DNA from 4 places in the Sphingomonas sp. S1-29 genome. Region 4 is predicted to be linked to each of the others. Evidence: predicted binding sites of a transcription regulator. Region 4 holds the regulator's gene; each other region holds the start of a gene.
What was found. The regulator LexA, encoded in region 4, represses DNA repair genes until DNA is damaged. The targets are predictions, from matches to a motif close to GTTCCNCNCTTGTTCT.

Region 1 (4,960 bases), 1.5 Mb from region 4:
GCTGCGCCAGCAAAGGCGCGGGCAAGGTGGCGGCGGCGGTGCTGACCTTGGGCGACGATTCGACCTCGCCCGCATGGTTGAGCGTGATGCCGGTGATCGCGAACAGCAACAGCCCGACCAGGCTGACCGCCGAGCTGATCCAATGCCAGAGATAGGCCTGTTTCAGCCAGAACGCCTTGCGCGCGGGCTTGCGCGGACGCGCCGGGATCGTGGTTAGTTGATGCATTCGGGTCAGGCGTCGCGCAGGGGCGCCTGCGCGCAATGGCGCAGCCGACGGTCGGTGATCGAGAAGCCCGCGTGCGGCATTGAACCCCTAACCCGCTAATGCAAACAATTCGCATCTAGTGCGATGCCGGGGCGGGTTTGTCAACATCGCGGGCGGGGGGCGGTGGGGGCGTGGCGGCGCAAAGAAAACCCCGGCGTCTCGGGGGAGACGCCGGGGTTTCTGCCCTACTCGGTGCGGTGCCTCACTGGCAGGCGAGGCACTCGTCATAGTCGGTCGATTCGCCCAGATCGAAGGTCGGCTTGTCGATCGTGTTGTCGGCCTCGACCCCGCCGCTGCCCGCGAACCCGGCGCGCTGCATGGACTTCGAGCGGAGATAATAGAGCGACTTGATGCCCAATTCCCACGCGCGGAAGTGGAGCATCAGCAGGTCCCACTTCTCGACATCGGCGGGGATGAACAGGTTCAGCGACTGCGCCTGGTCGATATAGGGGGTGCGATCGCCCGCGAGTTCGAGCAGCCAGCGCTGGTCGATCTCGAAGCTGGTCTTAAACGCGTCCTTCTCGTCCTGATTCAGGAAATCGAGATGCTGGACGCTGCCGCCCTTTTCGAGGATCGAATTCCAGATCGCGTCGGAGTTCTTCGACTTGGTCGACAGTAGCTTTTCGAGATGCGGGTTGCGTACCACGAAGCTGCCCGAGAGCGTTTTGTGGGTGTAGATATTGCCCGGGATCGGCTCGATGCACGCGCTGGTGCCGCCGCAGATGATGCTGATCGACGCGGTCGGCGCGATCGCCATCTTGCAGCTGAACCGCTCCATGACACCCATGTCGGCGGCATCGGGGCAGGGGCCGCGCTCGATCGCGAGTTGCATCGATGCTTCGTTCACCTGCGCCGAGACGTGGCGGAAGATGCGCAGGTTCCACGACTTGGCCATCGCGCCTTCAAACGGCAGGCAGCGCGCCTGCAGGAACGAATGGAAGCCCATGACGCCAAGGCCGACCGAACGCTCGCGCATCGCCGAATAGGCGGCGCGTTCCATGCCGGGCTCGGCGCGGTCGATATAGTCCTGCAGCACATTGTCGAGGAAGCGCATCACGTCCTCGATGAAACGCTTGTCGCCGTTCCACTCGTCCCAGGTTTCGATGTTGAGCGACGAGAGGCAGCAGACCGCGGTGCGGTCGTTGCCCAGGTGATCGCGCCCGGTGGGCAAAGTGATCTCGCTGCACAGGTTCGAGGTCGAGACCTTGAGCCCCAGGTCGCGATGATGCTTGGGCATCGTCGAATTCACGTGGTCGCTGAAGACGATATAGGGCTCGCCGGTCGCGAGGCGCGTCTCGACCAGCTTCTGGAACAGCGAGCGCGCATCGACCGTCGCGCGGACGCTGCCGTCCTTGGGGCTCTTGAGCTGCCATTCGTCGCCGGCGCGGACGGCTTCCATGAAGGCGTCGGGGATCAGCACGCCGTGGTGCAGGTTGAGCGCCTTGCGGTTGAAGTCGCCGCTGGGTTTGCGGATTTCGAGGAATTCCTCGATCTCGGGGTGCGACACATCGAGATAGCAGGCCGCCGAGCCGCGGCGCAGCGAGCCCTGGCTGATCGCCAGCGTCAGCGAATCCATCACGCGCACGAACGGAATGATGCCGCTGGTCTTGCCGTTGAGGCCCACCGGCTCGCCGATGCCGCGGACATTGCCCCAATAGGTGCCGATGCCGCCGCCGCGCGAGGCGAGCCAGACATTCTCGTTCCAGGTCTGGACGATGCCCTCGAGGCTGTCGGGGACCGAGTTGAGGTAGCAGCTGATCGGCAGCCCGCGCCCGGTGCCGCCGTTCGACAGAACGGGCGTTGCGGGCATGAACCACAGCTTCGAGATATAGTCGTACAGCCGCTGTGCATGCGCGGCGTCATCGGCATAGGCCGAGGCGACGCGGACGAAGAGGTCCTGATAGCTTTCGCCCGGCAGCAGATAGCGGTCCTTGAGCGTTTCCTTGCCGAAATCGGTCAGCAGCGCGTCGCGCGAATGATCGACCTCGACCGCATAGAGCTGCTTGTCGATCGTGTGCGAGGTGCGCGCCTTGGGGGCGTCGGCGGCGGTTTCGCTGATGGTGTCGGTCGCGGTATCGCTCACGTGCTGATCGTCCCTGAAATCCATGACTGGCCCGTCCCTCGTTCGTGCGGCATGCACCCTCGATTCGCGGGCGGATACCGATGCTATCATCCAGCGCGGCTGCGCGAGAACAAAAAGTGATCATGTTGCGCCGGAGAGCGGAAGCGAGCCGTGCCACGATATCGGTCTATCGCGCGTCGGATACCATCGCTTGGGCCGTATCCCCGTTGCTACCACTATAGATTGTGCTCAAATCGGGCGAGGCACAAGCCGGTAAATCGGCACCGCGGCGCGGTTCGTCGAATATCCGCGTGCCCCGATGGCCGCCGATCGGCCGCGACGCGTGGACCAAGCTGGCGTTCCCCAAAAGCAATAGGGCGATGCGCGGCGGGCAAAAAGATTCATGGGGAGGAATCGCCCGCGCTTGCACGGGGCGGGCATTTCCCGGACGGTGGCGGGCGGCACGACGGGGGAGCGATGATGGACGAGCTTGGACGCAGCACGGTGCGCCGCGTGACGTGGCGGCTGATCCCGCTGCTCGGGCTGCTGTACATGGTCGCCTATATCGACCGGCAGAACGTGTCCTATGCCAAGCTGCAGATGGTCGGCGACCTCGGCATCAGCGAGGCGGCCTATGGGCTGGGCGCGGGGTTGTTCTTCGTCGGCTATTGCCTGTTCGAGGTGCCGAGCAACCTGATCCTCGAGCGCGTCGGTGCGCGGCGTTGGTTCGCGCGGATCATGGCGAGCTGGGGGATCGTCACGCTGCTGCTGGGCTTCACCCAGAGCCCGACGATGTTCTACATCCTGCGCTTCCTGCTGGGGGTGGCCGAAGCGGGGTTCTTTCCCGGCGTGCTCTATGCGCTGACTTTGTGGTTCCCGCAGGCGCATCGTGCGCGCGCGATCGGCCTGTTCATGCTGGCGAGCGCGGTCGCCAATGCGGTGGGCGCGGCGCTGGGCGGGCTGCTGCTCGACCTCGACGGGCTGGGCGGCCTTCGCGGCTGGCAATGGGTGTTCCTGGCGACCGGCGCGCCCGCGCTGCTGCTGGTGCCGGTGGTGCTGCGTTATCTGCCGAGCGGGCCGGGCGAGGCGCGCTGGCTGACCCCGGCGCAGAAGACCTGGCTTGCCGAGGTGCTAGAGGCCGAGCGGATCGCCGGCGGGCGCGAGGCGCATGGCAATCCGCTGCGCGCGCTGCTCGATGCCCGCGTGCTGATGCTGAGCGCCGCCTATGTCGGGTTTCCACTGGCGGCCTATGGCCTCAGCTACTGGCTGCCGACGATCGTCCAGGGGTTCGGGGTGTCGAATACCGTCAACGGGTTCCTCAACGTCATCCCCTGGGTGCTGGTGGGGCTGGCGCTGTGGGCGGTGCCGCGCCACGCCGCGCGCTACGCCGACCAGCGCTGGCATATCGTGGTGCCCGCGATCCTCGGCGGCATCTGCCTGATCGGCAGCGTGGTGGTGCCCGGCGCGGTCGCGAAGTTCGCCTTGCTGTGCATCGCCGCGCCCGCGATCTTCTCGGGCCAGCCGGTATTCTGGACGCTGCCCCCGCGCTTCCTGACCGGCGCGAGCGCGGCGGCGGGGCTGGCGATCATCAATTCGGTGGGCAATCTGGGCGGCTTCGTCGCGCAGACGGTAGTGCCGCGTATCCGCGACGAGACCGGCAGCGACCTGGCGCCGATGCTGTTCCTGGCGGCGTGCCTGTTCGCCGCGGCGGTCGGGGTGCTGGTGGTCGAGCGGCGGCTGCCGCGGGGGTAGAGGTGCTGGTTCACCTCACCGCCATCCGACGCGCTGCGCCCATTCCTCTATTCGCTTCCGGCGGCTGGCCAGGTCGGCGGGTTTGGCCCCGGCCTCCGTTTGCTCCCGATGGTTCGCGATCGCGGCCGCTAACGGCTCCAGCCCGACTTCGGCTCGCCGTCGGTCGACGCCATCGGGATCGTCGATCGGCAAGGGGCTGAACTGCCCATCGTCGCCCCAATCGAATTGCGAGCCGTAGCGCTGAGCGCGTCCTTCGAAGACGCAGATGCGGTCGAACATCATCGCCATTTGCCAAGCCGGCGCCTGTCCTTGCGCGACCGCCGCTTCGAGCAACCCGAGGCAGCGGCGCTGAAAAGGCGGCAGGCCGATGGCATGCTGGGCGATCAGCCACGTGGCTTCGGCCCCGCTTTCTCCCACCCGATCCGCTATGGGCCAGCCGATCGCGTCGATAATGGTTTCCAGCGCCTGCGCATTGGCTTCGTGGACGGCCTGCATCTCGGGATGATAGCCTTCGAACAGGCTGCCATGGCTTGCCAGGCGCGCCCTTGTCGCCCGATCATGGGCGGCAAGGGCGATCAGCCGGGATGCCAAAGACTGATCCATACGCGCAGGCCGATCCCCGGTTTGACCGTCATCCAACCGCCCCCTCGCTCTCGCGAGGGGTGGCATGTCAGATCGTGCCGGCTTTCTTCAGCTTCACCGCATGGTCCACCGCGCGCGCGGTGAGCGCCATGAAGGTCAGCGAGGGGTTCACGCACGATACCGAGGTCATCACCGCGCCGTCGGTGATGAACAGGTTCGCCGCGTCGTGTGCCTGGCCCCATTTGTTGACCACCGACTGGCGCGGATCGGCGCCCATGCGCGCGCCGCCCATTTCGTGG
Region 2 (4,960 bases), 230 kb from region 4:
ATGGCATGGTGTCAAAGCCCGCGCGATGCCATCGGCAGTTCAGCAGGGGCCGCGCGCGATGCGCGCAAGGCCCCTGCCCTCCCGGATCATTCGTCGTCGAGATCGTCCTCGGCGCTCGGGCCGACCATCAGTTCCTCGGCGACCTTGTCGGTGCGCGCGCGGATCGCCTTTTCGAGCTTGTCGGCCATTTCTGGATGCTCGCGCAGATAATTCTTCGAATTCTCGCGGCCCTGGCCGACGCGGACGCTGTCGTAGCTGAACCACGCGCCCGATTTCTCGACGAGGCCGGCCTTCACGCCGAGGTCGAGTATCTCGCCGATCTTCGAAATGCCCTCGCCATACATGATGTCGAATTCGACCTGCTTGAAGGGCGGCGCGACCTTGTTCTTGACCACCTTCACGCGCGTGGCGTTGCCGACGATGTCGTCGCGATCCTTGATCTGGCCGGTGCGACGGATGTCGAGGCGGACCGAGGCGTAGAATTTGAGCGCGTTGCCGCCGGTCGTCGTCTCGGGGTTGCCGTACATCACGCCGATTTTCATCCGCAGCTGGTTGATGAAGATCACCATGCAGCGCGATCGGCTGATCGAGCCGGTGAGCTTGCGCAGACTCTGCGACATCAACCGCGCCTGGAGGCCGACATGGCTGTCGCCCATCTCGCCCTCGATCTCGGCGCGCGGCACCAGCGCGGCGACCGAATCGATCACGAGCACGTCGATCGCGTTCGAGCGCACCAGCGTATCGACGATCTCGAGCGCTTGCTCGCCGGTGTCGGGCTGCGACACGATCAGTTCGTCGATGTTGACGCCGAGTTTCTTGGCATAGACCGGGTCGAGCGCATGCTCGGCATCGACGAACGCCGCGGTGCCGCCGCCGCGCTGCGCCTCGGCGATCACGTGGAGCGCCAGCGTGGTCTTGCCCGACGATTCGGGGCCATAGACTTCGATCACCCGTCCGCGCGGCAGGCCGCCGACGCCAAGGGCGATGTCGAGTCCGAGCGATCCGGTCGAGATCACCTCGACCTGCATCGCCTCCTTCGAGCCCAGCCGCATCGCCGAGCCCTTGCCGAATGCGCGGTCGATCTGCGCGAGTGCGGCGTCGAGCGCCTTTTGCCGGTCGCCCGCGACCTTGTCGGTGGAAGCTGCCATCTTGCTGTCGATCACCTTGAGTTGTGCTGCCATGTTGGAGCGCCCCTATCGCTAGAACAACCGCGCGAACCGTTCAACGCATGATGGCTATGTATATGGTTTGTTCCATGGGAACAAGAGGTGAACTCAGGGAACAGGTCGAGGCGAGTTCCGCCGCGGCCACGACCGACCCACCCCGAGCCTTTCCCTTCCAGGGAGGGAAGAAGTCAGAAGGGGGTTTTAAGGCGGAGCATCATGCGCTGGCTGGTGAGCCCGGGGCCGATCTGTTCTGCTTCGACCTCTGCCGCGGCGCGGGTATCGCCGAACAGCGGGATTTCGGCCTTGGGCAGCGCAGACGATGCTGCGGCGTCGCCCCGCAGCGGGCGAAGGCGGAAACGTTCGTTGGTGTCGCGATCGCCACAGACGATGATTTCGTCGCCGGCGGGGGCGGCGCAGCGATCAAGGATGTCGATTCGCAGCGGCGGGGCGCTTGCCGGGCTGACAGCCTGGAGGAGGTTGGCGAGGAGGTTTAGCATCGCGGGCTTCCGCTGGGGGAAGCGCGATCGTCGGGGCCGATTGTGGCGCAGTTGTGGCTTGCGCCGGGTTGGCTGGTTTCTTTGGGGATCGTGCGAAAACGCGTGCCGGGTGTGACGGGGCGGTTTCTCGACTTCGCTCGAAACGAACGGGGTGGTTGCGAGTCCCTGGCGCGCAGCCGGGACAGCCTACGCCAGCCACCAACCCACCCCCAGCCCCTCCCTTTCAGGGAGGGGAGAGCTCTACAATGCTGCCTTCAAAGCTTTAAAGCGAATCGAGCGCCTTTTCGACGCCGTCCATCGTGAACGGCTTGGACAAAACCGGGCGGTCGCGATGATCGTTGGCCAGCACGTCGCCCCCGGTTGCCAGCACGAAGGGAATCCCCGCCGCCGCCAGCGCGTCGGCGACCGGCCAGCTCTTCTCGCCGCCGCGCAGGTTCACATCGAGGATCGCGGCGTCGACGCCGCCGGCGTTCACCAGCTCGAGCGCCGCGGTCACGGTCTCGGCGGTTCCCGCAACATCGCGGTCGAGTGCGTCGAGGAAATCCTCGAGCATCATGGCAATCAGGGGCTCGTCCTCGACGATGAGGATACGCTGGCGTTCGGTCATCCGCGGGTCATAGGCAGAACATGGCGGTTTCGCCAAGTCTCAATCGTTTAGCAACGCAGCGCGCGCCGCCTCGGCGAGCTGCTGGACCGAAAAGGGCTTGGGCAGAAACGCGACATGGTCGAGGTCGATCGAGCGTCGCAACTGCTCCTCTGCATAGCCCGACATGAACAGGATCGGCAGGTCGGGATAGCGCGCACGCACATGGCGCACCATCGTCGGGCCATCCATCATCGGCATCACCACGTCGGAGATCAGCAGATCGGGGCGGTCGCAATTGGCGAGCAGCTCGAGTGCGGCCTCGCCATGTTCGGCGGTGAGCACCTTATAGCCCTGCCGCGTCAGCGCGCGCTCGGCGACCGCGCGCACCATCGCTTCGTCCTCGACCAGCAGGATCGTGCCGGTGCCCCAGGTATCGGCCTTGCGCACCGGCTTGGGGGGCGGCTTCACCGGCGCCTCGGTCGCGGTGTGGACGGGGAGGTAGATCGTGAAGACCGCCCCCTGCCCCGGCGGCGATTCGGCAAAGATATAGCCGCCCGATTGCTTGACGATGCCATACACCGTCGAAAGCCCGAGCCCGGTGCCCTTGCCGATCTCCTTGGTAGTGAAGAAGGGTTCGAAGATCTTCGACAGCGCCTCGATCGGGATGCCGGTGCCGGTATCGCTGACGCGCAGCACCGAATAATCGCCGATCGGCAGCACGTCGTCGTCCATCCGGCGGACCTCGGCGGCGGTGATCGCGAGCGTTTCGATCGTGAGCGTCCCGCCGCCATTGGGGTTCTTGGCAAGCATCGCGTCGCGCGCGTTCACCGCCAGATTGACGACGACCTGTTCGAGCTGCCCCGGATCGGCGCGCACCGCACCGATTCCGCGACCATGCTTGACGTCGAGCCGCACGGTCTCACCGAGCAGCCGGGTGAGCAGGTTCGACACTTCCGAAATGATGTCGGGCAATTGCAACGTTTGCGGCCGCAGCGTCTGCTGGCGCGAGAAGGCGAGCAATTGCCGGGTCAGCGCGGCGGCGCGGTTCGAATTGGCGCGGACCTGCTGGATGTCGTCATAATCGCTGTCGCCGGGCGAATGACGCATCAGCATCAGGTCGCAATGGCCGATGATCGCGGTGAGGATGTTGTTGAAGTCGTGCGCGACGCCACCCGCAAGCTGGCCGACCGCCTGCATCTTGATCGCCTGCGCGACCTGGCGTTTGAGCTCGCCCTCCTGCCCCGTTTCCTTGAGGCTGATGAGCACTGCGGCCTCGCCCAGGCCGCGCGCGCCCGCGAGCGTCAGCGCGATCGGCTCGTCGGGGCGGCCCGCAAGCCGCACCTGCATGTCGGCCGAATGCGTGGCACCGCCTGAGAAGCGGCGAATCGCATCGGCGAGCGCACCCTTGTCTTCGCGCACCACCAGGTCGCCGGGATAGAGCGGCGGCGGACCCGCCGCGATCCCCGCGGCGCGGACGAAGGCGTCGTTCATATGGACGAAACGACCCTCGCGATCGACCAGCGCCATGCCAAAGGGAAGCAGCGACACCAGCGCGCGGACATGCGCGGTGACGTTCGATCCGATCGCCGCGGGAAGCCCCGATTCCTCCTCGTCGAGCAGCGCCACCACCAGCGGCGCGTCGTCCTGCGCGCTGATCGGCACCTGCAGCAGCCGCAGCGGATTGCCCGCGGCGCCTTCGCGCTCGAAGCGCAGCAGCCCGCTGCTGTCGGTGGTGAGGAAGCGCGCGAAATCGCGGCCCTCGATCGCGGCATCGGCCTGCCCCATCGCGCGCAGGCGAAGCACGCGGTTGGCGGCACGCACCCGGCCCTGCGGGGTGAGCGACGCGACCATGATCCCCGCGCTCGCCAGCCGATCGCCGACCTTTCCGCCGAGCAATGGGTCGAGATCGACCGCCGATCCCGCATCGGCGGCGCGCGCGAACCGCCACACCAGCATGTCGTCGCCCGCGCGCACGATGCCGATATCGAGTGCCGCACCGCCATGCGTCAGCGTCGCCTCGCCCTCGCCATCGCGCCAGGCGGCGCGCCCGGTGGTGCCGAGCGCCGCCGCGGCGGCGGGATCGATCGGCAGATTGGGCGGGGTCGGCAGGCCTTCGAACAGTTTTTCATAGGCGCGGTTGGCGCAGACGAGCTTGCCGTCGCGATCGGTGACTGCGAGTGCATCGGCGCTCGCGGCCGCAAGCGCGTTGGCGACCGCCCAGTCGATCGTCGGCGCCGGCGCGACCGGCGCGGGCCGGGCGGCACGAAACGCCAAGGCTGTGCCACCGAGCACGATGCCGCTGGCGAGGAAGGCGGCGGCGACGCGCCAGTCTTCGAGCACGAGGAAGACCACCAGCGCCGCGAGTACCCCCGCCCCGCCGGCGATCAACATTACGCGGGTCGCCGGGGATTGCGGGTCGGGGGGTGCGAGCGATGCCATCGCCGCGTGTTGGGGCCGGGGTTTCGGGGCGTCAAGCACAGCGGGGGCGACGCGAGGTGGTTGGTGCGTTTCCCGCCTTAGTGTGATCAAACGTCACTTTCGCGCGACCCAAGGTCTCCGGTCGAGGAGTGGCCCGCCCGCCACCCCCCAAACCCCCGTCACTCCAGCGAAAGCTGGAGTCTCCCTGCTGGCGAACGATCCACCTGCCACGCAGAGACCCAAGCTTTCGCTGGGGTGACGTCGCCGGGTAGGGATGGCGGCACCGGCGCGCT
Region 3 (4,960 bases), 1.0 Mb from region 4:
CCTCGATCTGCGCTTCGCTGCGGCCGGCGTTGAAGATGCCGCTGCAGAGCATCGCGGCCTTGTAGCCGGCGGCGATCGCGCGGTCATAGGGTGCGGGGGCGGCGGGGGTGGTTTGCTGGCCGGCGGCGGGGGTGGTGACCAGCATTAGTACTAGCGCTGCCAACCACCGTTCGCCCTGAGCTTGTCGAAGGGCGGCCCGAACCTTCAGCTGGTGCGCGGGTTGCGGCTGCGGGGCGTGCTTCGACAAGCTCAGCACGAACGGGGATGGGGGAGTAGTCCTAACCTTCACGCGCATTCCTTGCTTCCTCCCACCACGCCATGCGTTCGGCCACGCGCTTTTCGAACCCGCGATCGGTGGGCGCGTAAAAGCGTTGCGGGGGCAGTTCGGCGGGCCAGTAATTGGCTCCCGAAAAGCCGCCCTCGGCGTCATGGTCATAGGCATAGCCCTTGCCATAGCCGATGTCCTTCATCAGCTTCGTCGGTGCATTCAGGATGTTCTGCGGCGGCATCAGCGATCCGGTTTCCTTCGCGCTGCGCCACGCGGCCTTCTGCGCCTTGTACGCGGCGTTCGATTTGGGGGCGGTCGCGCAATAGAGGCACGCCTGCGCGATCGCGAGCTCGCCCTCGGGACTGCCGAGGAAATCATAGGCGTCCTTGGCCGCGAGGCATTGCACCAGCGCCTGCGGATCGGCGAGGCCGATATCTTCGCTGGCGAAACGCACCAGCCGGCGCAGTACGTAGAGCGGCTCCTCGCCAGCGGTGATCATCCGGGCGAGATAATAGAGCGATGCCTGCGGGTCCGATCCGCGCAGCGATTTGTGCAGCGCCGAGATGAGGTTGTAATGCCCCTCGCGATCCTTGTCGTACACCGCGACGCGGCGCTGGAGCAGTGCCGACAGCCCGGCGGGGTCGAGCGGGGTCTCCAGCGCGATCGAGAACAGGGTCTCGGCCTGGTTGAGCAGGAAGCGGCCATCGCCATCGGCGCTCGCGACCAGCGCGGCGCGGGCGTCTGCGTCGAGCGGCAGGCTGCGGTCTTCGATCGCCTCGGCGCGCGCGAGCAAGGTGTCGAGCGCGGCGGCGTCGAGGCGGTGGAGGATCAGCACCTGCGCGCGGCTGAGCAAGGCGGCGTTGAGTTCGAACGACGGGTTTTCGGTCGTCGCACCCACCAAGGTGACGGTGCCGTCCTCGACATAGGGCAGGAACCCATCCTGCTGCGCGCGATTGAAGCGGTGGATCTCGTCGACAAATAATAAGGTGCGTTTGCCGATCCGGGCATGTTCGCGCGCTTCGGCGAAGACCTTCTTCAGATCGGCTACCCCTGAGAACACCGCCGAAATCTGCGCGTAGCGAAGCCCGACCGCGTCGGCGAGCAGCCGCGCGATCGTGGTCTTGCCGGTGCCCGGCGGCCCCCACAGGATGATCGATGACAGCTTGCCGGCCGCCACCATCCGCCCGATCGCCCCCTCGGGGCCGGTGAGGTGATCCTGGCCGACGACTTCGCCCAGATTGGCGGGGCGCAGGCGATCGGCGAGTGGTGCGTCGGCGGCGGGGCGGGCAGGGGGCGGGGGAGCGGAGTCCCCGAAAAGGTCGGCCATCACCGCCAGATAGGCGCGATCGCCGGGATGCGCGAGGCTTCTTCCCCCCTCCCGCAAGCGGGAGGGGGACTAGCGCGCCCGCGCCGCGATCGTTTCCAGATACGCATCGAGCACGACCTGGTTGATCCGATCCCATTGATAGCCCTGCGCCTTGGCATGGCCCGCCGCGCCCGCGGTGCGGCGCGCGGCATCGTCGCGGCAATAATGCTCGATCGCGTCGGCATAGGCACCGACGTCGCGCGGCTCGACCAATGCGCCGGTGACCCCCGGATCGACCAGCCCGACCGCGCCGGTCGCGCGCGCCGCCACCACCGGCACGCCCGCCGCCATCGCCTCGAGCGTCACATTGCCGAAGGTCTCGGTGACCGATGGATTGAAGAACACGTCCATCGACGCGACCGCGCGGCCCAGATCGTCGCCCGACTGGAAGCCGGCGAACACCGCGCTCGGCACCTGCTTGGCGAACCAGTCGTGTGCCGGGCCTTCGCCGATCACCAGCACGCGGTGGCGCACGCCGCGGCGTTCGAGCTCGCGCACCACGTCGGCGAAGATGTCGAGCCCCTTTTCGAGCACCAGCCGGCCGAGAAAGCTCACCGCGACCTCATCGTCGGCGATGCCGAGTCCGCGGCGCCATTCGAGGCTGCGCATCCCCGGATTGAAGCGCGCATGGTTCACCCCGCGCGACCAGATGTCGATCGGCGTCGTCACCCCCCATTCGCGCAGCAGGTCGCGCATGCCGTCGCCTGGCACCACGACATGATCGACGCGGTTGTAGAAGCGCTTCGACAGTTTCACCGCGAGCGGCTCGAGGAATGCGGCCTTGTAATAGCGCGGATAGGTTTCGAACCGGGTGTGCAGCGAGGCGAGCGAAGGGACGCCGTTTTCGCGTGCCCAGCTGACGACTCGGTGGCCGGTGATGTCGGGCACCGAGACATGGACGATGTCGGGGGCGAAGGCCTCGAGGTCGCGGCGGATCGCCTTGGGCAACCCCAACCCCAGCCGGTATTCGCCGCGGCCCGGGAAGGCGAACGCGGGGACGCCGATCAGCTCGCCGGTCGGCTCGAACGCTGGCTGCGGCACCGTCGGCGAATAGACGCGCAGCGTCACCCCCGCGCGCAGCAAATGCCCCGCCAACAGGTTGAGCGCCTGGTTCGCGCCGTCGCGGACATAATTATAGTTGCCGCTGAACAGCGCCACGCGAAGATTGGAAGCATGCATCGCCGGGCATCTAGCCGTACCGAGCGCGGTTTGCCACCGGAACGATCATCGCCGATCGCGGGTTTTGCATCGTCATCCAGATCGGGAGCCGTCGATGTCGAATGCATTTCGCAAGGGCCAGAAGGTGAAGTGGAATTGGGGCAGCGGTTCGGCGCACGGCAAGGTCGAGGAACGCTTCGATCGCCGGGTGCAGCGGACGCTGAAGGGATCAAAGGTGGTCAAGAACGGGACGACCGATAATCCGGCGTATCTGATCGCGCAGGAAGATGGCGATCAGGTGCTCAAACGCGGGAGCGAATTGAGCGGGGGGTGATCCTTGGACACCCTTCCGTCACCCCAGCGAAAGCTGGGGTCTCCCGGTTGGCGAGCGCACCGACTGCCGCGAGGAGACCCCAGCTTTCGCTGGGGTGACGGCTGTTGGGGTAACTGATGTCTTGGGGGCGGTATTCCCTTTTCGTTCCTCTCGCGCTACCGCTTCCCCATGGCCAAACCCCAGAAGAAATATGTCTGCCAGGCGTGCGGATCGGCGACGTCGAAATGGGCGGGGCAATGCGCCGATTGCGGCGAATGGAACACGCTGGTCGAGGATGCCGGCGCGGTCGTCACGGCGTTTTCGGCGCGACATAATCTGCAAGGCGGCGGGCGGCCGATCCTGCTGTCGGGGCTCGACAGCGAAATCGCGCTCCCCGAGCGTATGGCAACCGGCATCGCCGAGCTCGATCGTGCGCTGGGGGGCGGGTTCGTCGAATCCTCGGCGACGCTGATCGGCGGCGATCCGGGGATCGGCAAGTCGACCCTGCTGCTTCAGGCGGCGGCCAAGCTCGCGCTCGCGGGCAAGTCGGTTGCCTATGTCTCGGGCGAGGAGGCCGCCGACCAGGTGCGGCTGCGCGCGCGGCGGTTGGGGCTCGGCAACGCGCCGGTGCAATTGGCGGCGGCGACCTCGGTGCGTGACATTCTCACGACCTTCGGCGGCGCGGCGGCGCCCGATCTGCTGGTGATCGATTCGATCCAGACGATGCACTCGGACCTGATCGAGGGCGCGGCGGGCACCGTCAGCCAGGTGCGCGCGTCGGCGGGCGAGCTGATCCGCTTCGCCAAGGAACGCGGGACGGCGGTGGTGCTGGTCGGCCATGTCACCAAGGACGGCAGCCTGGCCGGCCCGCGGGTGATGGAGCATATGGTCGATACCGTGCTGGCGTTCGAGGGCGAGCGCAGCCACCAATATCGCATCCTGCGCGCGATCAAGAACCGCTTCGGCGGCACCGACGAGATCGGGGTGTTCTCGATGGAGACGCAGGGGCTGAGCGAGATCGCCAACCCCTCGTCGCTGTTCCTCACCTCGCGCGACGAAAGCGTCACCGGCACCGTGGTGTTCCCCGCGCTCGAGGGAACGCGCCCGGTGCTGGTCGAGGTGCAGGCGCTGATCGTCCGGCTCGCCAGCGGCGCGACCCCGCGGCGCGCGGTGGTCGGCTGGGATTCGGGGCGGCTGGCGATGATCCTCGCGGTGCTCGAGGCGCGCTGCGGGCTCAGCTTTTCGACCTGCGAAGTGTATCTCAACATCGCCGGCGGCTATCGCGTGCAGGACCCCGCGGCCGACTTGGCGGTGGCGGCAGCGTTGGTGTCGGCGTTGTCCGAACGCGCGGTGCCCGTCGATTCGGTGGGGTTCGGCGAAATCGCGCTGTCGGGCGAGATCCGCCCCGTCGCGCACGCCAATCTGCGGCTGAAGGAAGCCGCCAAATTGGGCTTCGCCAGCGCGCTGCTGCCCAGCGCGCAAGCCGCCGAGCCGGGCACGATGAAGCTGGCCGGGTTCAAGAACTTGGGCGCGTTCGTTGACCATATGCTGGCGCGCGGCTAGCGGCGCGGGAGCAATTTGGAACGCGCGCCATGGACCTGACCGCCCTCGATATCGTCGTCCTGCTCGCCGTCGGTAGCGCAGCGGTGCTCGGCGCGATGCGCGGCTTCGTCACCGAGGTGCTGTCGCTGCTCACCTGGTTGCTGGTCGCGTTCGTCGTGCGGCTGTTCCACACGCCGCTGTCGGTGATGATGGTCGATTGGGTCGGCACCAGTTCGGGCGCGGCGGTGCTGGCGCTGTCGATCCTGTTCGGGGTGACCTATCTGGGAGGCAAGCTAATCGCCAACGCGGTCGG
Region 4 (4,960 bases):
CCTCGCCGCGGGCTTTTTCGGCATTGGTGGCGGATTCCTGATCGTCCCCGGGCTGATCCTCGCCACCGCGATGCCGCTGCCCTATGCGATCGGTACGTCGCTCGTCGTCATCACCGCGCTGGGGCTGACGACCGCGACCTCCTATGTCGTATCGGGGCTGGTCGATTGGCCTGTCACCGCGTTGCTGGTTGCCGGCGGCGTGGTCGGCACCGCGATCGGGATGCTGCTGGCGAGCCCGCTTGCCACGCGCAAGCACCTGCTCGAGCGCGGCTTTGCCGGCATGGTCATCGCGGTGGGCGCCTATGTGGTGGCGACCTCGATCTAGGCCGGGCCTCGCCGACCGACCGCGCGACGGTCCGATCGCGTCCTCGCCCCTACCCGGCACCCCCGAACCCCGCTACCCCAGCGCCATGCCCCACCTCACCCATCTCGATTCGGCGGGCGCCGCGCGCATGGTCGATGTCGGCGACAAGGCGACGACGCAGCGCACCGCGATCGCCACCGGCCATATCACCATGTCGCCCGATGCCGCCGCCGCGATCCGCCAGGGCGCGGTCGCCAAGGGCGATGTGCTCGCGGTCGCGCGCGTCGCGGGGATCATGGCGGCCAAGCGCACCAGCGACCTCATCCCCTTGTGCCACCCGCTGCCGCTGTCGAAGGCCGAGATCGCGCTCGACGTCGCGCACGATCGCGTCACCGCGACCGCCACCGTTTCGACCGCGGGGCAGACCGGGGTCGAGATGGAGGCGCTGACCGCCGCCTCGGTCGCGCTGCTGACGATCTACGACATGGCCAAGGCGCTCGACAAAGCGATGACGATCGGCGGCGTCCGGCTGCTCGAAAAGCGCGGCGGCAAGTCGGGTGACTGGCACGCTCCCGCCCCTGGCGGCCCGGCCCGATGATCTCGCTCGACGAGGCGCTCGCCCGGCTTTGCGCGCTCGCTCCAGCGATCCCCGCCGAAACCGTCCCGCTGGCGCAGGCCGCGGGCCGCTGGCTCGCCGAACCGATCGCCGCCAGGCGGACTCAGCCGATGCGCGACCTGTCGGCGATGGACGGCTATGCGCTTCGCTTCGCCGATCTCCCCGGCCCGATCGCGGTGGTTGGCGAAAGCGCTGCCGGGCGTGGCTTTGCCGCTGCCATCGGCCCCGGCGAAGCGGTGCGGATCTTCACCGGCGCGCCGCTCCCGCCGGGCGCCGACACCATCCTCGTCCAGGAGGAAGCCGCTCGCGATGGCGACCAACTGACGCTCAACGGCGAAGGCCCCGGCAGCGTCGGCCGCCACATCCGCCGCGCGGGCCTCGACTTCAGCACCGGCGAAGCGCTGCTCGCGGCGGGCGACCGGCTCACCCCGCCGGCGCTCGCGCTCGCCGCGATCGCGGGGTATGCCGAGCTTCCCGTCCGCCGCACGATCCGCGTCGCGATCGCCGCCACCGGCGACGAACTCGTCCCCCCGGGCCAGCCCGTGCCGCCCGACGGCCTGCCCGAATCGAACTCGATCCTCGTCGCCGCGATGCTTGCGGGCTTGCCCGTCAGCATCGAGCAGCTCGGCATCCTCCCCGACGATCGCGCGGCGATCGAGGCCGCCTTCGCGAGCGTCGACGCCGATCTGCTGATCACCACCGGCGGTGCCTCGGTCGGCGACCACGACCTCGTCCGTCCAGCCCTAGAAGCGGCGGGCGGCGAAATCGATTTCTGGCGGATCGCGATGCGGCCGGGCAAGCCGATGCTCGCGGGGCGCCTCCGCGATACGCTCGTCATCGGCCTGCCGGGCAATCCGGTCGCGGCGTTCGTCACGACGCTGCGTTTCGTGAAGCCGCTGGTGGTGGCGATGGCGGGGGGCACGCTGCCGCTCGCCACCCGCCATCTGCCGCTGGCCGGCCCGCTCCCCGCCAATGACCACCGCGCCGATCACCTGCGCGCCACGATCCAGGGCGGCGTCGTCCATTCGGCCGGGCGGCAGGACAGTTCGATGCTCCGCACGCTCGCGCATAGCGACTGCATGATCCTGCGCGCGCCGCACGCCCCCGCCGCCGCCGCGGGCGACTCGGTGGAAGTCCTGATGATCGGTTAAGGCAAGCTTGACTTGATGGGAGCTGTTGCCTACACGTTCCGCGTCTGTTCCCGACGGAGAACGCTGATGCTGACGCGCAAGCAACACGACCTGATCTGCTTCATCGCCGATCGCCTGAACGAGACCGGGGTTTCGCCGTCGTTCGAGGAGATGAAGGACGCGCTCGACCTCAAATCGAAGTCGGGAGTCCACCGCCTGATCTCGGCCTTGGAGGAGCGCCAGTTCCTGCGCCGCCTGCCCAATCGTGCCCGCGCGCTCGAAGTCTTGCGCATGCCCGAGCGACCCGTTGCCGCGCGCGGAAAGGGAGATTCTACGGGGGACGTAGTGTCGCTTTTGTTGCCTTCCGCGCCACCGGCACCCTCGCGCGCAGCCAGCCCCGCGCCGCGCGCCGCCAATGACGTGATCGAAATTCCGCTCCACGGCCGCATCGCCGCGGGTCTGCCGATTGAGGCGATGGAGAGCGCACAGATGCTCCCCGTCCCCGCGGCCTTGCTCGGCGCGGGCGAACATTATGCGCTCGAAGTATCGGGCGATTCGATGGTCGAGGCGGGTATCCTCGACGGCGATTATGCGCTGATCCGCCGCCAGGAAGTCGCGCGCGACGGCGAGATCGTCGTGGCTTTGGTCGACGAACACGAAGCGACGCTCAAATATTTCCGCCGCGAAGGCGCGATGGTTCGGCTCGATCCGGCGAACCGCTCCTACGATCCGCAGCGCTATCGCCCCGATCAGGTCCGCGTCCAGGGGAAGCTCGCCGGGTTGCTCCGCCGCTATTGAAGCTACGTGGCGGCTGCACCGTTTGGGGCAGCCGCCACGGATGGTCGCTGGGTCGGCCGGCGACGGTGCGAACCTTCCCGCCCGAAAGCGTGATCGCCACCCCGCCGGTTTGCGCGAGCATCGGACGGTCGAGCTTGAGCCAGCGCGGGGTACAGGTACGCGGCAAGCGCCGCTCGCTGATGGCGATGTCGGCGGCACGGCACAGCGCGACGAACTCGGCGATCGGGACTAGATAACCGCTGCGGGTTGCGAGGATGGTCCAGGTGCGACCTTCGGCGGGTAGCCGAACCAGGCACAGGTCACTGCTGCAGCGCGCCCTTGGATCGTCGCTCAGCGCAGACAAGTCGGCATCGGTCCCCCCGGTCTCGCCGAGCACCCCCCGGACATAGTCCCCCGCCCGATCGCGCAGCAGCGCCATCCCGCCATCGCCGGTCCGAACCGCCACATGCCGTCCGTCGCCGGTGACGATCAGATCGGGTCCCGGCGTCGCCACCGCCCACCCCGCGCCGATCGCGAGCGGCACCGCGCCCAGCCACCGCCACCGCGTCCGCCACAACGCCACCCAGATACCGCCCGCGACCATCAACCCGAACGCCGCCCGCGGCATCGACGGCAACGCCTTCACCGCCCCCGGCGCATCGGCGGTGGTGTGGGCGATCCACAGCAAGGCGCGCAACGCCCATTCGGCCAGCCACCAGAATGGCGCCCCCAACCCCGCCGAGTCGAACACCAACGCCGCCGCCTCGAGCGGCATCACGACAAAGGTCGTCAGCGGAATCGCCACGATATTCGCGAGCGCGCCGTACACCCCCGCCTTGTGGAAATGGAACAACCCGATCGGCATCAACGCGAACTCGACCACCAATCCGGTCAGCAGCAGCGACGCCAGCCCGCGCAGCAGGCTCGCCCCCCGGCTCTCCTCGCGCTTCAGGAACCAGCCGCGCACCACCCGATGCTCGTGCAGCGCGACGATCGCGGTCACCGCGGCGAAGCTCAGCTGGAAGCTCGCCGACATCAGCGCCTCGGGCCACAGCAGCAGCACGATCGTCGCCCCCGCCGCAACCAGCCGCAGCGTCACCGCCTCGCGCCCCATCGCCAGCGCCCCCAGCACCAGCAGCGCGGCGATGCACGACCGCACCGTCGGCACCTCGGCACCGGTCAGCCAGGTATAGAACACCGCCACCCCCGCCGCCGCGCCGGCCGCGACGATCGGCAACCGCCACCGCAGCGCCAGCACCGGGCTGAGCGCCAGCAGCTTGAGCACCAGCAGCATCGTCGCGCCGACCACCGCGGTGACGTGGAGCCCGCTCACCGACAGCAGATGCGCCAGCCCCGATCGCCGCAGCGCCTCGTCATCGGCCTCGTCGATCGCGCCGCGGTCCCCCGTCGCCAGCGCCGCGGCGATGCCGCCCGCGCTCCCCTCGATCCGCGCCTGGATATGCCGGGTCAGCCGCTCGCGCAGCCCCGCCCCCGGCGCCTCGCCCGCCCCAACCACCGTGATCGGGGCGAACGCCCGACCCGTCGCGCCGAGCTCGCCGAACCACGCCACCCGCTGGAAGTCATACGCCCCCGGCACCACCGCCGCCCCCGGCGGCATCAACCGCGCCCGCAGCGACAACACCGCCCCGCGCCCAACCCCCTGCGGCAAATCGCGCTCGGCAACGTTCACCCGCACCACCGGCGGCAAGCCCTGTGCGGCAGCGTCCACCACCGCCAGCCGCAGCCGAACGATTTCCCGCGCGGGCATCGGCTCGACCTGCTCAACCCTACCGGCAAAGGCCACCACCACGGGTCTAGAAAGCACCGGCGCGGCGACTCGCTCGGCGCGCGACCACACGAGCCCGCACCCCGCCGCCATCGCGCATCCGGCGACCAGCATGGCACGGCTCGACCGACCGCCCCTCGCGACGCTCACCCCCGCCAACGCCAGCGCCCCGCACGCCGAGAGGAACGCGCTCCAGCGCGCGATGTCGGGCAGCAGGAACCACGCCGCGATGCCGATCCCCAGCATCACCGGCAGCCACAGCACCAATTGATCGCGCTCGGCCTCGAGCCACCGCTCGATCGCCGGGTTCGCCCTTGAAATGCGCGGCCCCGGCGCGATTTGAAGCG

Region 1: a site for LexA is predicted at 2,455-2,470, ahead of OKW76_RS11160 (ribonucleoside-diphosphate reductase subunit alpha). Genes of this name have one in related genera too.
Region 2: a site for LexA is predicted at 1,259-1,274, ahead of recA (recombinase RecA). Genes of this name have one in related genera too.
Region 3: a site for LexA is predicted at 3,259-3,274, ahead of radA (DNA repair protein RadA). Genes of this name have one in related genera too.

Annotation. Positions count from the first base shown of each region.
Region 1 is NZ_CP110678.1:2,336,680-2,341,639, forward strand. Features, by position in the region: gene OKW76_RS11155 (PepSY-associated TM helix domain-containing protein) at 1-226, opposite strand, end outside; gene OKW76_RS11160 (ribonucleoside-diphosphate reductase subunit alpha) at 468-2,372, opposite strand; gene OKW76_RS11165 (MFS transporter) at 2,805-4,079, shown strand; gene OKW76_RS11170 (DUF6624 domain-containing protein) at 4,095-4,682, opposite strand; gene OKW76_RS11175 (GMC family oxidoreductase) at 4,750-4,960, opposite strand, start outside.
Region 2 is NZ_CP110678.1:680,931-685,890, forward strand. Features, by position in the region: gene recA (recombinase RecA) at 87-1,181, opposite strand; gene OKW76_RS03190 (hypothetical protein) at 1,355-1,663, opposite strand; gene OKW76_RS03195 (response regulator) at 1,926-2,270, opposite strand; gene OKW76_RS03200 (response regulator) at 2,310-4,688, opposite strand.
Region 3 is NZ_CP110678.1:1,482,439-1,487,398, reverse strand. Features, by position in the region: gene OKW76_RS06925 (serine hydrolase domain-containing protein) at 1-163, opposite strand, end outside; gene OKW76_RS06920 (replication-associated recombination protein A) at 279-1,595, opposite strand; gene OKW76_RS06915 (glycosyltransferase family 4 protein) at 1,665-2,813, opposite strand; gene OKW76_RS06910 (DUF2945 domain-containing protein) at 2,908-3,126, shown strand; gene radA (DNA repair protein RadA) at 3,295-4,668, shown strand; gene OKW76_RS06900 (CvpA family protein) at 4,698-4,960, shown strand, end outside.
Region 4 is NZ_CP110678.1:447,317-452,276, reverse strand. Features, by position in the region: gene OKW76_RS02115 (sulfite exporter TauE/SafE family protein) at 1-325, shown strand, start outside; gene moaC (cyclic pyranopterin monophosphate synthase MoaC) at 411-902, shown strand; gene OKW76_RS02105 (molybdopterin molybdotransferase MoeA) at 899-2,071, shown strand; gene lexA (transcriptional repressor LexA) at 2,138-2,848, shown strand; partial or broken gene OKW76_RS02095 (ComEC/Rec2 family competence protein) at 2,838-4,960, opposite strand, start outside.